Regions from separate parts of the Denitrificimonas halotolerans genome, predicted to be linked through region 2. Evidence: riboswitches for the same ligand, from Rfam matches in the RefSeq annotation. Region 2 holds a riboswitch; the other holds the start of a gene.
What was found. A riboswitch is a leader RNA that binds a small molecule or an ion and turns the genes downstream of it on or off. The one in region 2 is predicted to bind thiamine pyrophosphate.

Region 1 (8,111 bases), on a different contig from region 2:
CGTCAAGTAGATAATAAGGTTAAGGTCAACTGGTTGGTGTCTGATGGCCAGCGTGTTGAGGCTAATGATGTGTTGTTTGAGCTCGAAGGGAAAGCGCGCTCCTTATTAAGTGGCGAGCGAGCAGCGTTAAACTTTTTACAGAGCTTATCGGCTGTAGCTACGCGTAGCCAGTACTTTGCCGACATGGTCGAAGGGACTGGGGTGAAATTGTTAGACACCCGTAAAACTTTGCCAGGTTTGCGCTTAGCACAAAAATACGCGGTGACGTGCGGTGGTTGCCATAACCACCGTATAGGTTTGTATGATGCATTTTTAATCAAAGAAAATCACATTGCTGCCTGTGGTGGTGTTGCAGCAACAGTGAAGGCTGCGCACCGTATTGCACCTGGTAAACCGGTTGAGGTGGAAGTGGAGAATCTTGACGAGTTGCGTGAAGCGCTGGCTGCTGGCGCAGATATTATCATGCTAGATGAGCTGAGTTTGGAGGATATGCGCACTGCAGTAAAGCTTGCAGCGTCCAAGGTAAAGTTGGAAGCTTCAGGCGGAGTCAATGAGCAAAGTATCCGTGCGATTGCTGAAACGGGTGTGGACTATATTTCGTTGGGTACTTTGACTAAAGATATTAAAGCCATCGATCTTTCGATGCGTTTAAGTCTTTAAGTATTATAGGTTTAAAAGGCTGCCCTGTTCTCTGCAGGGCAGTTTGATCTTTAGCGGCGCCGTAAATTCGCTTCAATAGCTTGATCTAAGTCAGGCGGCAAGAAATCTGTATCTGGATTGTAATCAGGATTTAAGTAAGTAGATAAGGCTTGCAAGTTGTCAGGGCTGAGAATGCCTGCGGTTTGCTGTAAACGAAGATTATTTAAGATGTAGTCATAGCGCGCATTGTTGTAATTACGTACTGCTGCATATAGATAGCGTTGTGCGTCTAACACATCAACAATATTGCGTGTGCCCACTTCATAACCAATTTGTGTGGCTTCTACTGCGCTTTGGCTAGAAATAATTGCTTGTTTGAGTGCTTGTACCTGCTCTACATCGGTATTCACCGCGCGATGAAAATTACGTGCATTTTGTACTGTTTGGCGGCGTAAGCTTTCACGCATTTGCTCAGTTTGATCTAAGCGGTAAACGCCTTCACGCACTTGGGAGCTAGTCATCCCCCCCGTGTACAATGGAATGTTGAGTTGAATGCCAATACTGCTTTGTTCTGCTTTGCCATTATAGAGTCTAGCATTTGGGCTGTTGACGAATCCTAGAGGATCATTGTCCCCTTTTTTATATTGAGCAATTGCATCAACCGTTGGGGCATGGCCCGACTTACGTTGTTTGACGCTATCTTGTGCTGCTTGTACTGCGTAGTTAATGGCTTGCAGTTGCAGATTCTGCTCGGTAGCTGTATTAACCCAAGCCGTGGCATCGTTAGGTTGTGGGGGGAGTACAGGTAAGCTGTGCTTCACACCTTCTAGCGCGGCGAAGTCCATATTGGTCAGGGTGTTTACTGCTTGAAAAGCATCACTGACCATGCGTTCAGCGACCATGCGGTTGGCGCGCGCAGCATCATATGCCGCTTGGGCTTGTAGTACATCAGTTTTGTCAGATAAACCAACATCGAAGCGCTCGCTGGCTAAATCATATTGACGTTTAAAAGCTTTCTCTTCCGCGCGACTTGCGGCTAAGTTGTCTTGAGCGCGCAGCACAGAGAAATACACTTCTGAACTTTGCAGAATTAAATGCTGTTCAATAGCAGACAATTCAAGAGCAGACTGTTTGTTGCTTGACTGAGCTGCTTGGAGTTGGTACCAGCGCTCTAGTCGAAATAAGGGTTGGCTGAGAGTTGCTTGATAAACTAGGCCGCTGCGTGAAGCGGCCGTGGAGCCCATAGATGTGTCAACTTTGCTTCGGCTGTTGGTGTTGCTAGCACCTGCACCTAATTGTGGTAGTAAGCCAGCACGCGCCTGTGGTACACGTTCGCTTTGCGCTAAGTAGTCGGCGCGTGCTGCCGCCAAGTCTGCATTGTTTTCAACAGCCAGTTGATAGACTTCAAGCAGGTTCACTTTGTTTTGAGTATTTGCTGCTGCATAGGCAGAGGTTGAACCCAAAACTGTAGCTATAACAAAAGTAAGCGACAGAAGACGCATCGTTAATATCCTAGATTGCATAAATATAAATAATTTTAAGGCTACGGCCAGTTATTGAGCGGGTCAAGCAGGTCGTTATGAAAGAAAATAATATATGCTTATAGAGTAACACTGACTTTAGTTTACTTGCAGTTTAGATGAAGTGCTGAGTAGACTGCCTATTGATTCTTGTCGGGGTGCTCTGCAGAGAGCTGAGATCGGTTAATCCGGGTCCCGTTGAACCTGATCGAGTTAATACTCGCGTAGGAAACAAGATAAGCTTGCCGTAAGGTAGGCCTGCCTATGTCCGCTGGTTCCCCCGACGCTTTTATTGTGTTTTTTGGAGAACCAAACGCATGACGCACACCGCTTCAGAGTACCTCAGTAATACAGCCCAAGTAGATCAGCAGTCGATCCAACCTTTTCCCAATTCGCGTAAAGTTTATGTGCAAGGGTCACGCCCTGATATTCGGGTGCCGATGCGTGAAATCAGCTTAACTCCGACCCATACCGATGAGGGCCTTGAACAGCATGCGCCAGTATTAGTGTATGACACCTCAGGACCTTACACCGACCCCAGTATTAGTATTGATGTACGTAAAGGTTTGCCTGCAGTACGCAGTGCATGGATTGAAGAGCGCAATGACACTGAGCTGCTGTCTGGACTCAGTTCTGAGTATGGTCAAGAGCGTTTAAATGATCCTGAATTAACTAAAATGCGTTTTGCTGAGATTCGGAATCCTCGACGTGCTAAAGCAGGTAAAAATGTTACGCAAATGCACTATGCGCGTCAGGGCATCATTACCCCGGAAATGGAGTTTGTAGCAATTCGAGAGAATATGAAGCTTGAAAAGGCACGTGAAGCGGGATTGCTTGATAATCAGCATCCTGGGCAAAGCTTTGGGGCGAGTATTCCTAATGTTATTACGCCGGAGTTTGTTCGGTCAGAAATTGCTCGTGGTCGTGCCATTATTCCAGCCAACATCAATCATCCTGAGTTAGAACCCATGATTCTTGGGCGTAATTTTTTAGTGAAAATCAACGGTAATATTGGCAATAGCGCTTTGGGATCGTCCATTGAAGAAGAGGTTGCCAAGCTCACCTGGGGGATTCGATGGGGATCAGATACCATCATGGATTTGTCCACAGGTAAAAACATACATGAAACTCGTGAGTGGATTATTCGTAACTCGCCGGTTCCAGTTGGCACTGTACCAATTTATCAGGCCTTAGAAAAAGTTGATGGGATTGCGGAAAATTTAACCTGGGAAATTTTCCGAGACACCTTAATTGAGCAAGCAGAGCAGGGTGTGGATTATTTTACGATTCATGCCGGAGTATTGTTGCGCTATGTGCCACTGACCGCTAAACGTGTTACAGGAATTGTCTCCCGAGGTGGTTCTATTATGGCCAAGTGGTGTTTAGCGCATCATAAAGAGAACTTTCTTTATACGCACTTTGAAGAGATCTGCGAGATCATGAAAGCTTATGATGTGAGCTTTTCTTTAGGTGATGGTTTGCGTCCAGGGTCAGTAGCTGATGCCAATGATGCAGCGCAATTTGCTGAGTTGGAGACATTGGGGGAGTTGACGAAAATTGCTTGGAAACATGATGTGCAGTGTTTTATTGAGGGTCCAGGGCATGTGCCTATGCACTTAATTAAGGAAAATATGGACAAGCAACTGGAGTGTTGTGATGAGGCCCCTTTTTACACTTTAGGACCACTAACCACTGATATTGCACCAGGCTATGATCATATTACTTCAGGTATTGGTGCGGCGATGATTGCTTGGTATGGCTGTGCGATGTTGTGCTATGTCACACCTAAAGAGCACTTAGGTTTGCCGAATAAGGATGACGTGAAAACAGGAATTATCACTTATAAAATAGCTGCTCATGCTGCTGATTTAGCAAAGGGGCATCCAGGGGCTCAGTTGCGTGATGATGCTTTAAGCAAGGCGCGTTTTGAATTTCGTTGGGAGGATCAATTCAATTTAGGTTTAGATCCCGATACAGCGCGTGCATTCCATGATGAAACCTTGCCTAAAGAATCGGCTAAAGTAGCGCATTTTTGCTCTATGTGTGGCCCGAAATTCTGTTCTATGAAAATTACCCAGGAGGTACGTCAGTACGCGAAGGATAATGGTTTAACAGATGAGCAACGGGCTATTGAAGCAGGCTTTAAAGAGCAGGCCTCACGTTTTCGTGAAGAAGGGTCTATTATTTATAAGCAGGTTTAAACACTTAGAAGGTTATTAAGGTGGCCATAATGGCCACCTTTTTTATGAGAGGTATGTATGTTAAAGCGCGCAATGAACGGTGCTGATGATGTTGAAATTGAACGACGAGAGCGTTGTTTTCAAGGATTTTACCAGTTGGATCGTGTGGAATTAAAACATCGCTTATTTTCTGGGCAGATGGGGCCGCGTATTTGCCGTGAATTGTTTGTCCGACCTGATGCAGTTTGTGTTTTGCCATATGACCCTCAGACCGACTCAGTGGTGCTTGTTGAGCAGTTTCGTATCGGTGCGCTAGATAAAAGCGCGGAGCCTTGGTTGTTAGAAATTGTTGCTGGTTTAATTGATACCGATGAGATGCTGGAAGATGTTGCACGCCGAGAAGCCATTGAAGAAGCTAATTTAGAGCTGCACGAGTTGATTCCTGTTACGAGTTATTACCCATCACCTGGTGGATCAGACGAGCGTGTCTATCTATATGTGGGGCGTTGCTCAACTGAGGGTGTAGGTGGAGTGTTTGGTGTGCCGGAGGAAGGGGAGGATATTCGTGTACACGTCTGGCCGTTAGAAGATGCACTTGCTGCAGTACAAAATGGGCGTATTGATAATGCCGCAAGTATCATTGCCTTGCAGTGGTTAGCGTTGAATAAGCAACAGATTAGAGCAGACTGGCTGGCACTTTAATATGGGCTTGGCTGCATCCTAGTAGAGGCAGCCAAGGGTTTAGATTAGAGACCAGGTAAACGGCTGCGGATTTGTTTAATTAAATTATCTAAGGTAGCCGCATCGTGAGTGTCAACTCTGTAGCTTTGCGTAACTTCAGTAGGAGTGAGAGGTTCTAAATGTTGACGCTGTGCCAAAATGACTTCCTCTGTAGCATCTGAGGGGTCTAGGCCTTCTGCTTGGCGTTGCTTGAGCCAGATTGAAATCACTTCATCTGGCGCTTGGCAATCAAGAATCAAGAAAGGTGCACCTGTTTTCTCTGCAATTTTCCATGCATCTTGGCGTTGTTCTTCTTTCAGATAAGTGGCATCAATTACTACTGGAAATCCTGCAAGAAGTGCGGTTTCGGCAAGATCATGAAGGCGTTGATAGGTTGCTGCACTAGCATTTGGGTTATAGATCCCTCCGCCTAAGATATTTTGAGCACTGGCATCTTGCTCACCAAATAAACGCTTACGCTCAAAATCAGAACGAAAGCGTAAAGCGCCTAAAGCTTCTACTAAACGCATTGCTACGGTGCTTTTGCCTACGGCGGAAATGCCATGAGTAATAGCGAGTAGTCGTGAGGGAATGGCACTGTAGCTTTCCGCGAGGTTGGCGTAGCTACGATATTGACGAACAATTACAGCGCGTTGTACAGGGTCATCTTCTTGGTCTAGACGAAATAAGTTAACTTTGCCACGAACCATTGCACGGTAGGCTTTGTAAAAATTGATCAGCGGCATAGCTTGGTAGTCCCCTGTCAGCTCTAGCCACGTACTGACAAAGCGGCGAGACAAAGGTTTTAAACCGCGGTCTTCTAGGTCCATAGCCAAGAAGGCAGCATCTGATGCCACATCAATTAAACGGAAAGGTTCGTTAAACTCAATGCAGTCAAACAACATAACTTCGCCGTCTAACATGGTTGCATTACCTAGGTGAATATCACCATGACACTCACGAATGGAACCATTGTGGCGACGCTGTTCTAATAAAGGAAGTAAGCGAGTAAAGCTGTCTTCAGCCCAAGCTTCTAGCGCGTCCAACTGCTGTAGGTCTGCGGGCTCGTTAAGAAGTGGACGGATTTGCTCAAAGTTTTGACGAATAGGTGCCATAATTGCATGCGGATCACCTAGAGGGTGTTCTGCTGGAACTTGTGGGGCCTCATCGTGAAAACGAGCGATTTGTTTGGCTAGTGCGTCAATGTGCGTTTCACAAAGCTCGCCACGTTTTTGCATATCGCCTAAAAGCTGGGTTTGTGGAAATTGGCGCATTTTTACTGCGTATTCGATCGCTGGTCCGTCACCGTTGAGTTGAGGGGCATCAATGGAGCCAGTAATAGCAACGACTTCGAGATATAAACCGTCTGTTAAACGCTTGTTAAGGCGCACCTCTTCGCTGCAAAAGTGTTTACGGGCCTCAACATCGGTAAAATCTAAAAATCCAAAGTTAACGGACTTTTTGATTTTGTAGGCATAGGAGCCAGTTAAGATAACCCATGAGATATGTGTTTCGATAACCTGGAACTCTTCGACAGGATGCGGAAAGATCGCAGGGTTTTGTAAGGCGTCAATCAGGGCTTGAGTCACAGATAATCCTTGAGAGTAATAAAATAGTGGCTGCATTATGGCAACTGTTAGCCGCTCTGCAAACTATATCAACATGCATTTTTAACTGAAATAAAACAGGTGTAATGAGTCGCATGAGTAAGAAACGAAACGCTAAGCCAACTAAAAAGTCAGCAAAGCAGCATCATGCAAAAGCTTCTAGCCGTTGGTGGGGCTTATTTATTAAGCTTTTTATGATCGCGCTGGTTCTGCTTGGCGGCGTACTTATTTACCTTGATGCTATTGTGCAAGAGAAGTTTTCGGGTAAGCGTTGGACAGTTCCCGCTAAAGTTTATGCACGACCATTGGAGCTGTTTGCAGGCCAGAAACTGAGTAAAGATGACTTTTTAGTGGAGCTCAACGCTTTAGGTTATCGTACAGAACGAGCAGCTAATCGACCAGGAGGTATTTCGGTCAATGGTAATACGGTTGTTTTGCATACTCGTGGCTTCCAGTTTTATGAAGGGCCGGAGCCCGCTCGAGCTATGCAGGTCCGTTTTTCAGGTAACAGTATTGCTAGTCTAGCTCATGCCAATGGTCAACCCTTAGCTGTGGCACGACTTGAACCTCTGTTGGTAGGGGGGTTGTATCCGGCTCATCAAGAAGACCGTATTTTAATTCGCCTAGATCAAGTGCCGGAATTGTTGCCGAAAACTCTGTTGGCCGTTGAGGATCGCGAGTTTTATAAGCACCATGGTGTATCTCCTAAATCTATCGCACGAGCGATTTGGGTGAATACTACATCGGGTTCTGTACGCCAAGGGGGAAGTACATTAACTCAGCAGCTAGTGAAGAATTTCTTTTTAACGAACGAGCGTACGCTGACACGTAAAGCAACAGAAGCACTCATGGCGATTCTAGTAGAGCTGCATTACAGCAAGGAAGAAATTTTAGAAGCCTATTTAAATGAAGTATTTTTAGGTCAAGATGGCCAACGTGCAATTCATGGTTTTGGTTTGGCCAGTCAGTACTTTTTTAGTCAGCCATTGGCTGAACTGCAATTGCATCAGGTGGCTTTGTTGGTCGGAATGGTTAAGGGGCCGTCCTATTATAATCCGCGCCGCCACCCAGAGCGGGCTCTGCAGCGTCGTAATTTGGTGATTGATTTGCTTGTAGAGCAAGGTGTGGTTGATGCTGAGCAGGCAGAAACGGCTAAACAGCGTTCTTTAGGTATCACTAAACAAGGCACGTTAGCCAATACGACTTACCCGGGTTTTGTTGACTTGGTTAAGCGCCAGTTACGTGAGGATTATCGTGAGGAAGACTTGACCGAAGAGGGGTTGCGTATTTTCACCAGTTTTGATCCGATTTTGCAGCGCAAAGCTGAGGCGGCGCAGACTAAAACCTATAAGGAGCTTGCAGGCCGTCGAGGAATTAATGAAGTCGAGTCAGCAATGGTAGTGAGCAACCCTGAGACGGGTGAGGTATTGGCTTTATTGGGAAGT
Region 2 (8,111 bases):
AAAAGTTCATTTAGAGCCATTCCTAGACGTCATCATTAGCTCGCACGACTACGGCTACCCAAAAGAAGACCAACGTTTTTGGGAGTGTTTAAGCCAAGCAGTGGACTTCCAGCCTGAACGCAGTTTATTTATTGATGACAGCCTTCCTGTGCTGCGAAGTGCTCAGCGCTATGGCATTGGTTATTTACGTGCAGTATTGCAGCCCGATAGCCAAGGACCAGAGAAAGATTGTGCAGAATTTACTCCATCCATGGACTTGAATGATCTTGTCAGTGACTTACCTTCAACGCACTAATAAGGTCCAACTGAAGCAAGCTAGACCCAAATATTGGTTGAGTCTAGTTTGCTTAAAAGCCAAACAAGTATTCTGATTTTAAAACACCATTTAATTGACCAAAATCTAAAGCAAGTTGTATTTCACCTTCCGCATACGGCCCTAAGACATAGGGTGGGTAACTAAAGGTGATACCGTGTTCATGGAAAAAAAAGTTATCAGTCAACAGTACTTCAGCTTGTTCCTCTACACTATTCCCAATCCAACTTTGCGCATAATCAGGATATTCATATCGATAGACCTCTCGCAGCATACCTACCAAGGTGTAATGCACACTGTCTTCCAAAATATCCGCTAATAGCAATTGCTTCTTATCTTTTAAGTCATATAAAAAATACCGCGTCCCATGCATACCATGAGCTCCGCCACTGTACATATAAGAGAACTGCTTAAAACTGGCTAAATGGTACCGCTGAGCAATAAACCTTAAGCTGTCAGAATGCTCATAGGCAATAAAAGCCGAAGCATCCTCTCCACGCACCTCTGCAATATCATCAATACTAGATTTCAGCCAGTCTGTACTTTGCTGCTGTAACAATTTTATGTGCGCATCCAATTCCATCACATCGCTTACTTCAGTCAAATGCAGCTTTGCCAACAACTGTTGATCCAACCAAGCAAGGCCAGTGATTTCTGCCTGAAGTTTGATTTCTGCACAAGAGGAATTTTCTGATTCATCAAAACATTGATGTAACTCTGAAACCTCCACAATCTTAGGTGCAATCAATGGCACCTTCTGTTCAACATCTACTGCCGCCAGCACTCCTAACGACACACTGCTCAATAAAGCACCACTGATCATTCTCTGTATAAGTCTTTGCATCACATGACATCTCTTTTCTGCAGAACAATACCGCACAATTAATGATTAATAATGATTAGGACGGGCCAAGCCTAAATGTTCGCGCAAAGTACTGCCTTCATACTCAGTACGAAATAAACCACGACGTTGCAGCTCGGGAATCACTTGCTCAACAAAATCCTCAATGCCTTCAGGTAACGATGGTGGCATTAAATTAAAGCCATCGGCTCCCTCATTGCGAAACCATTTTTCCATCTTATCAGCAATGTGTTCAGGAGTACCTACCATGGTGCAATGACCGCCACCTGCTGCTAAACGGCCTAGTAACTGACGTACTGTGGGGCTTTCTGTCTCAATAATGCGCAAAATAGTGCTGTAACGTCCTTGTGGACCTTTAAACTCAGATAATGGAGGCAATTGAGGAACAGGCGCATCCAACTCCCAAGTCATACAGTCCTGCTCCGTAAACACACTCAACTGACGTAAAGAAGCGTCCACTGGCAACAACTCATCCAACTCACGTTGTTTCGCCCGCGCCTCTTCCTCTGTTGCAGCTACATAGGTCACTAAACCAGGCATAATCGGCACCTCAGCGTTACGTCCAGAAGCTTTCACCCGCTGCTTAATGTCTCGATAATAACTTTGAGCAGCAGGTAAATCGTAAGCTACCGCATAAATCGCTTCGGCACATTGCGCCGCCAAAGTACGGCCTTGTTCCGAAGCACCTGCTTGAAAAAGTACTGGATGTCCTTGCACTGGGCGCGGGATATTCAATGGCCCATCCACTAAAAAGAACTCTCCCTCATGGTTAATCGGCTGTACTTTATCTGGGTTAGCATAATGTCCCTGGCGATCAAACTCTACAGCATCATCTTGCCAAGAATCCCACAACCCTAACACTGTTTTGACAAATTCTTCTGCACGACGATAACGCTCAGCATGAGGTGGCATCGTTTGATAGCCATGGTTACGCGCTTCCACATCAAACATCGAAGTAACCACATTCCAACCAATCCGGCCTTTACTGATATGGTCTAACGATGCAACCAAACGCGCCGCATGAAATGGCGTGTAAAAAGTACTGGAGACCGTACTGATAAACCCGATTTTTTCTGTAGCACGACTCATTGCAGCTACAGCAGTCAGCGGTTCTAAAAACCAAGGACTCCCATCAGAAACATTCCCCACCGAAGCACCATCTGCAAAAAATACCGCATCTAGCTTGCCACGCTCAGCAATTTGCGCTAAACGCTCGTAGTAAGCGATATCACCCAATTGCTCAACCATAGAGTCAGGATGGCGCCAAGCCGCTTTATGATGACCACAACCCATAATAAACAAATTAATATGCATCATGCGTTGCTGTTTTTGTTCAGTACTCATCAGTTTTTCACCAAGCCACCATCAACAATGAGGTTCTGCCCTGTAACCGCACGCGCCCAAGGCGAAGCAAAAAATAAAATAGCATCGGCAAACTCTGCTGGAGTAGTAACACGACGCAGCGGTGTATTCTGTGCAATGTATTCAAATACAGCCTCAGGAGTTGCAGCAGAAGCATCTGTGGTACGCAATAAACCACCAGATACCATATTCACCGTTACATTATCGGGACCCAGATCTTGAGATAAAGTACGAGTCAATGACAACAAGGCAGCCTTACCTGCGGTGTAATCATGATAAGGCACCACAGGGTTTTGAAATAAATTAGTGCCGATATTCACAATACGACCAAAACCAGCTTCGCGCATACCCGCCAAGGCAGCTTGCGTTGTATTGAGCGCACCACCAACCACACCCTCAAACTGCTGATTTAAATGTGCAAGAGTTAAAGCTTCAACACTTGGCCGTGCGTCACCATTAAAAGAAAAACTGGGTAAAGCATTGTTGATCACGGTGGTGACTGGCATACCAAAATGCTCACGTGCCCGCATAAACATCGCTTGTACCGCTTCTTTGTCGGTGACATCCGCTTGAATCGCTAACAGCTGATCTGGCGCTTCGTTGGCCAATTTTTGTGCTGCCTCAGCACTGTTGCAATAATTGATCACTACTCGTGCACCTTCACGCAAAAAGGCACGCACCAAATGCGCCCCTAAACCACGTGCTGCACCAGTAATCAGCACCAGCTGTTGATCAAGACGGGTAAAATTTTGCATTAGACACCTCAAAAAAGAGGCGAAGGTATGTATAGACAGACTGGAACTTAACCTGCGACAGACATCCCTTCGCCAGTATGAACTGGATCAGGTTCAACGGGTATACTCTCAGCCCCAAAAGAAGGACACCCCGTGCCGAGCGAAAACCATAGCACACATCCCCTATGAAACTATAGACAGCGACACCGAGCAGCACAGGGAGTAACAGATAAAATTGACAATCACCCACAAGCTTTTTAGTCTGTATGCCATCCAAGGGGCGCCACATCACGGCTGAGACTCTGCAACTGCGCAGTAACCCTTTGAACCTGATCTGGGTAATGCCAGCGAAGGGATGGAGAATGCTAATCATAGCCTTGCCTTTGCGCACCTTTCATTTCTTTGCTGTCGTACCTGTTCTACGCCACAGAGGCGTATATACGAATGCCGAATGGCAAGGAAACCACCCATGTTAAGTACTTCAACTGCTGTAGTGTGGCTCACTGCATTCGCCATACTTTTTGCTGTTCCGGGCTTGCTCTACGCACGCCAAGCGCAAGATAAGCTGGATGACTTTCTAGTTGCCCGTAACAGCCAAAACAGCACCGCAACACTGCTCACCTTATTAGCTACCACCTTGGGCACTTGGATTTTATTTGGTCCAGCGCAAGCCGCAACGTGGGGTGGGATTGGCGCTGTGACTGGTTATGCACTAGGAGCTTTGGTACCCCGCTTAATCATGATTCCTCTAGGCAATCGCATTCGCACCTTGATGCCTGAAGGTCATGCCTTGACTGAGTTTGTCCTAGGCCGATACGGACGTGTCATGTATGCTTTCGTACTGATCATTATGATGTTCTATATGTTTATCAGCCTCACTGCTGGGCTCACCGCGATTGCTAAAATGGTGTCATTACTGGCCCCAGTGCCTTTGTGGCTGACCGCTAGCATTGTTATGGCAGCAACTCTGCTCTATACCCTCTACGGTGGTTTGCGTGTCACTATTTTTACCGACCGCTTACAGATGCTAGTTATCATTCCATTTTTAATTGTACTCGTTTCTTTTGGCTGGCACGCCACTGGGGGGATCGCTCCTGCGCTACAAGGTCTACAAGATAAAGCCCCACAGCTCTTAAATCCTTGGGACCTCAACGGCCTAAAATCTGGCCTTACATTCTTTATCGCCGTGGTTCTCACTGGGCTCTTTTACCAAGGCACTTGGCAACGTGTTTTCGCCGCACGCAATAATAAAGTCATTCGTAACGGCTTTATTCTTAGTGGTGCACTCAGTTTCCCCATTATTTTTATTATGGGCTTATTTGGCTTAGCCTTTGTCGGTTTAGGCTTACCTGGAGACGGCTCAGTCGCGTTATTTAGTGTCCTATTAGCAGATGCTCCAACTTGGTTTGCTATTGGCCTGTTACCCTTTGGCTTGGCCTTAATCATGAGCAGTGCCGACTCTACTATTAGTGGTCTTTCCAGTATTTTCGTAGTGGATATGCACCGTTTATTACCGCAACTCAGTGGACAAAAACTGCTCTTAATTTCACGCTGGCTGATTATTTTATTGTCTGTACCTGTCTTACTCGTCGCTGCGCAGGGTTATAGCATTCTGTACTTATTTTTATTAGCAGACTTACTCTGCTGTGCTGCAGCTTTCCCTGTGTTCTTTGGTTTCTATAGCGAGCGCTACCAAAGCTATAACGCTGTGCTGAGCACTTTAGCTGGATTAATCGCAGGCCTGTTGGTGTTCCCAGCGCCAGGGGAACCAACCACCTACTTATTGGAATCTTTCCTTTTAGCCTCCTTGGTGCCCGTCATTATTTCGCTGATTTTGCTGCTATTGCCAAGCAGTAGTCGCTTTGACTTCTCTGCATTGGCTAAGCGAGTACGACACTTACAAGGCTAAAAGTCCACTGCAATCTAAACGCTAACATATGTCGGTGCTTAGATTGCAGTGCATATTAAACACTGATTCACACTTTTGGATCAGCTGTAGGGGCATCTGTTGTTGCTTGTGCCACCACATGCGCACCGGCTCGACGCCCAGAGAAGAAACAATCTGCAGCAGACAAACCACTGATATACAAATGCGATGGTAAACCCAAAGCTGCGCGACCAGCAGCATATAAACCCTGTATAGGACTGCCATCTTCTCGCAGGACTTCCCCTGTATCTTCATCCACTATCAAGCCTCCCACAGTCATCGTCGATAGCGGTAAAAGTTTGCTTTTCGCCCCAACATCAATGGCATAAAACGGCCCATCCACAATGCTATGCATGTCACTTTGATCTTTACCAAAAGGGTCATCCTGCCAACCCGCCGCAGTGTGGTTATAACGCTTTACTGTCTCACGTAAAGTATGTGGATCAAAGCCGCACTTTGCGGCTAACTGATCCAAAGTCCGCGCTTTCTTAGCAAAGAGTAAAGCCAATTTCCCCGGCTGCCGTTGAAACGGCAACATGTCATCTTTACGTAATTGTTGTTGAGCTTTACGGTACAGGTTTTTATCTAAAATCAACCACCCCACACCTTGCTGCTCTTCACCGAGTACCTGCCCTACAGCAGCACCATACAACGCCTCGTTAACATAACGCTCCCCCTGAGCATTCACCAACATTCCCGCAGAAAATGCTTGTGGCGGATTCAAAAAGCGCCAACTGCTGATGCGCTGTAAGCGATCCACAGCTCCACCGACACTCTGACCTAAGCGAATCCCACTACCGTTATCGCCCGGAGCCCCCATCGCCATACTAGCACTATAGCCAGGCGCATAATGCTGCACCATAGGACGGTTCTGAATAAAACCACCGGTACTCAGACACACTCCATGACGGGCACGAATACGACGAACAATGCTATGTGCAGACTTTATTTCATCAGCCCGCTTCCAATAACGTTCAGCAATACCATTCGTAATATTAAAACCTGGAAAACTGCTCGGCAGCATCATTTGCCACTTGGTCGCCAACGCCATCAACCTACGGCACCGCTCAGCTTCAGGGCCAGGCGGTAGCTGTACCACACTAACACCGAGTACAGTCCCCTTATCATCCAAAATGAGCCGCCGTACTTCAGTTTGCGCCATAAAACGAACGCCTTTACGAGAAGCACTTTTACGCAGCGGATCAGTCAAGTGTTTACCAAAGCCAATGGCTGCATTCGTTGGTGGACACCAAGCCTTATGGCCACGCGCTGCTGGTTTCGCAACCGCAGCATAAGCAGGCGCTAACGAACTATCTGCATGATAAAGATAATAACCTTGCGGTGGATAAGACGTTTTAGCCCGAAACAGTGTGCTGTCAAAACGCACTCCATGATCCACTAGCCAATCAATCATTGCGGGGCTTTGCTCACAAAACCGACGCAAAGTAGAATCTTTGATCACTCCTTGGGTTTCAAGCTGCAAATATTTATACATTTCTTCTGCATCATCAACGACCCCCGCTTCTTGCTGCACACTGGTACCACCGCCAGCATACACAACCCCTCCATTCATAGCTGTAGAGCCACCACCATCAAAAAGATCTAATGCTAAAACTTCTAAGCCACCTTCTACCGCCTCCAAGGCTGCAGCCATTCCAGCGCCGCCATACCCTACTACAACAAAATCAGCACCATCATCCCACACTATACTGTCAGCCTGAGCAATAATTTCAGGCCTCTGCACTGATGAAAACCATACATCTGAATCAGGGTCAAATTTATTCATCACAGAAGCTCCTCCAAAGTTTTTATTGTTATCTTGCATTGACGGCAACCACTATTTTTAAATCAATTGAGCAAGTCACAGCACAAACATAATATTCCACTTGATTTAAACTAAACGCAACGTTTAGTTTATTCAAATAAAACTTTGGAACACAACACAATGGACAAGCAAGCATCGACAATGAACAAAACTAAAAAAGCGCCAACTCGCCGAGGCGGACGGCCTTCGCTTAAACAAGCAGCAGATATTCAAGTACGCATTTTAGACGCAGCTGAAGAACATTTTTTACAAGATGGATTTAGCGCCACAAGCATCGAAGCCATCGCTAAACAAGCAAGCACCTCTAAAGCAACGGTGTACGCGCGCTTTAACAATAAAGAAGCTTTATTTATTGCAGTCAGTAATCGAGTGTTGAGCACACATTTTGCGCCCATAGTGCTCGACTCAGGAAGTTTGCAAGAGCGCCTAAAAGACTTGGCCTTACACATGCTTGATGCACTGCTTGATCCCAAAACTTTACGGATGTATAACATCATCGTGGCTGAGTCGGAGCGTTTCCCAGAACTGGCCCGCCTCAGTGATGAAAAATCTGCTTTTGCAGGCCAACAACTCCTGGAAACCCTACTCGCAGAAGAACAGGCTAAGGGAAATCTTACCAGTCATGCACTTGCTCCACTCTCTCAATTGTTTATCGCTTCTGTTGTATTAGAACCACTACGCTTAGTAAGTCTAGGCCTGCGTTCATTTGATCAAACTGCTCGTCAACAATGGGTTGACCTTGTGGTGGATGTTTTTTTAAACGGATGTCAGCAACAGCCCACAGCATAAGCTGAACCAGATCCTGTCACGCACAGTCATAATCTAAATGCCACTCAGAACACGCTCGTCGTCGATCTGTAAAGATATAAATTAGTTATGCTTTCTGCTGATCTAGTGTGACAACATGCTTGCCCTGTTCCCCGATTTTATGCGAGGGTTTACGGTAATTTTTCTAAACGCAAACATTCTAAAGGATCGCAATACGGTATAAATCGACTTAACTACCAAGCCCAAACTGTGTTACTACACCAATTCATACACCCTAAGCTTAAGTATCACTGACGATAGCCTGCCGATGAAAGCACCAC

Region 1: linked by a shared signal. The riboswitch ahead of thiC (phosphomethylpyrimidine synthase ThiC) and the one ahead of TOI97_RS02235 (sodium:solute symporter family transporter) in region 2 are both predicted to bind thiamine pyrophosphate.

The regions. Positions count from the first base shown of each region.
Region 1 is NZ_JAXIVU010000026.1:7,017-15,127, reverse strand. Features, by position in the region: gene nadC (carboxylating nicotinate-nucleotide diphosphorylase) at 1-660, shown strand, start outside; gene TOI97_RS12345 (TolC family outer membrane protein) at 711-2,141, opposite strand; TPP riboswitch at 2,304-2,407, shown strand; gene thiC (phosphomethylpyrimidine synthase ThiC) at 2,477-4,360, shown strand; gene TOI97_RS12335 (NUDIX domain-containing protein) at 4,418-5,041, shown strand; gene TOI97_RS12330 (bifunctional aminoglycoside phosphotransferase/ATP-binding protein) at 5,086-6,648, opposite strand; gene mrcB (penicillin-binding protein 1B) at 6,762-8,111, shown strand, end outside.
Region 2 is NZ_JAXIVU010000002.1:78,102-86,212, reverse strand. Features, by position in the region: gene yrfG (GMP/IMP nucleotidase) at 1-295, shown strand, start outside; gene TOI97_RS02250 (DUF3298 and DUF4163 domain-containing protein) at 348-1,157, opposite strand; gene TOI97_RS02245 (LLM class flavin-dependent oxidoreductase) at 1,203-2,519, opposite strand; gene TOI97_RS02240 (3-oxoacyl-ACP reductase) at 2,519-3,292, opposite strand; TPP riboswitch at 3,340-3,435, opposite strand; TPP riboswitch at 3,538-3,644, shown strand; gene TOI97_RS02235 (sodium:solute symporter family transporter) at 3,741-5,180, shown strand; gene TOI97_RS02230 (FAD-binding protein) at 5,248-6,984, opposite strand; gene TOI97_RS02225 (TetR/AcrR family transcriptional regulator) at 7,144-7,812, shown strand; gene TOI97_RS02220 (LysR family transcriptional regulator) at 8,099-8,111, shown strand, end outside.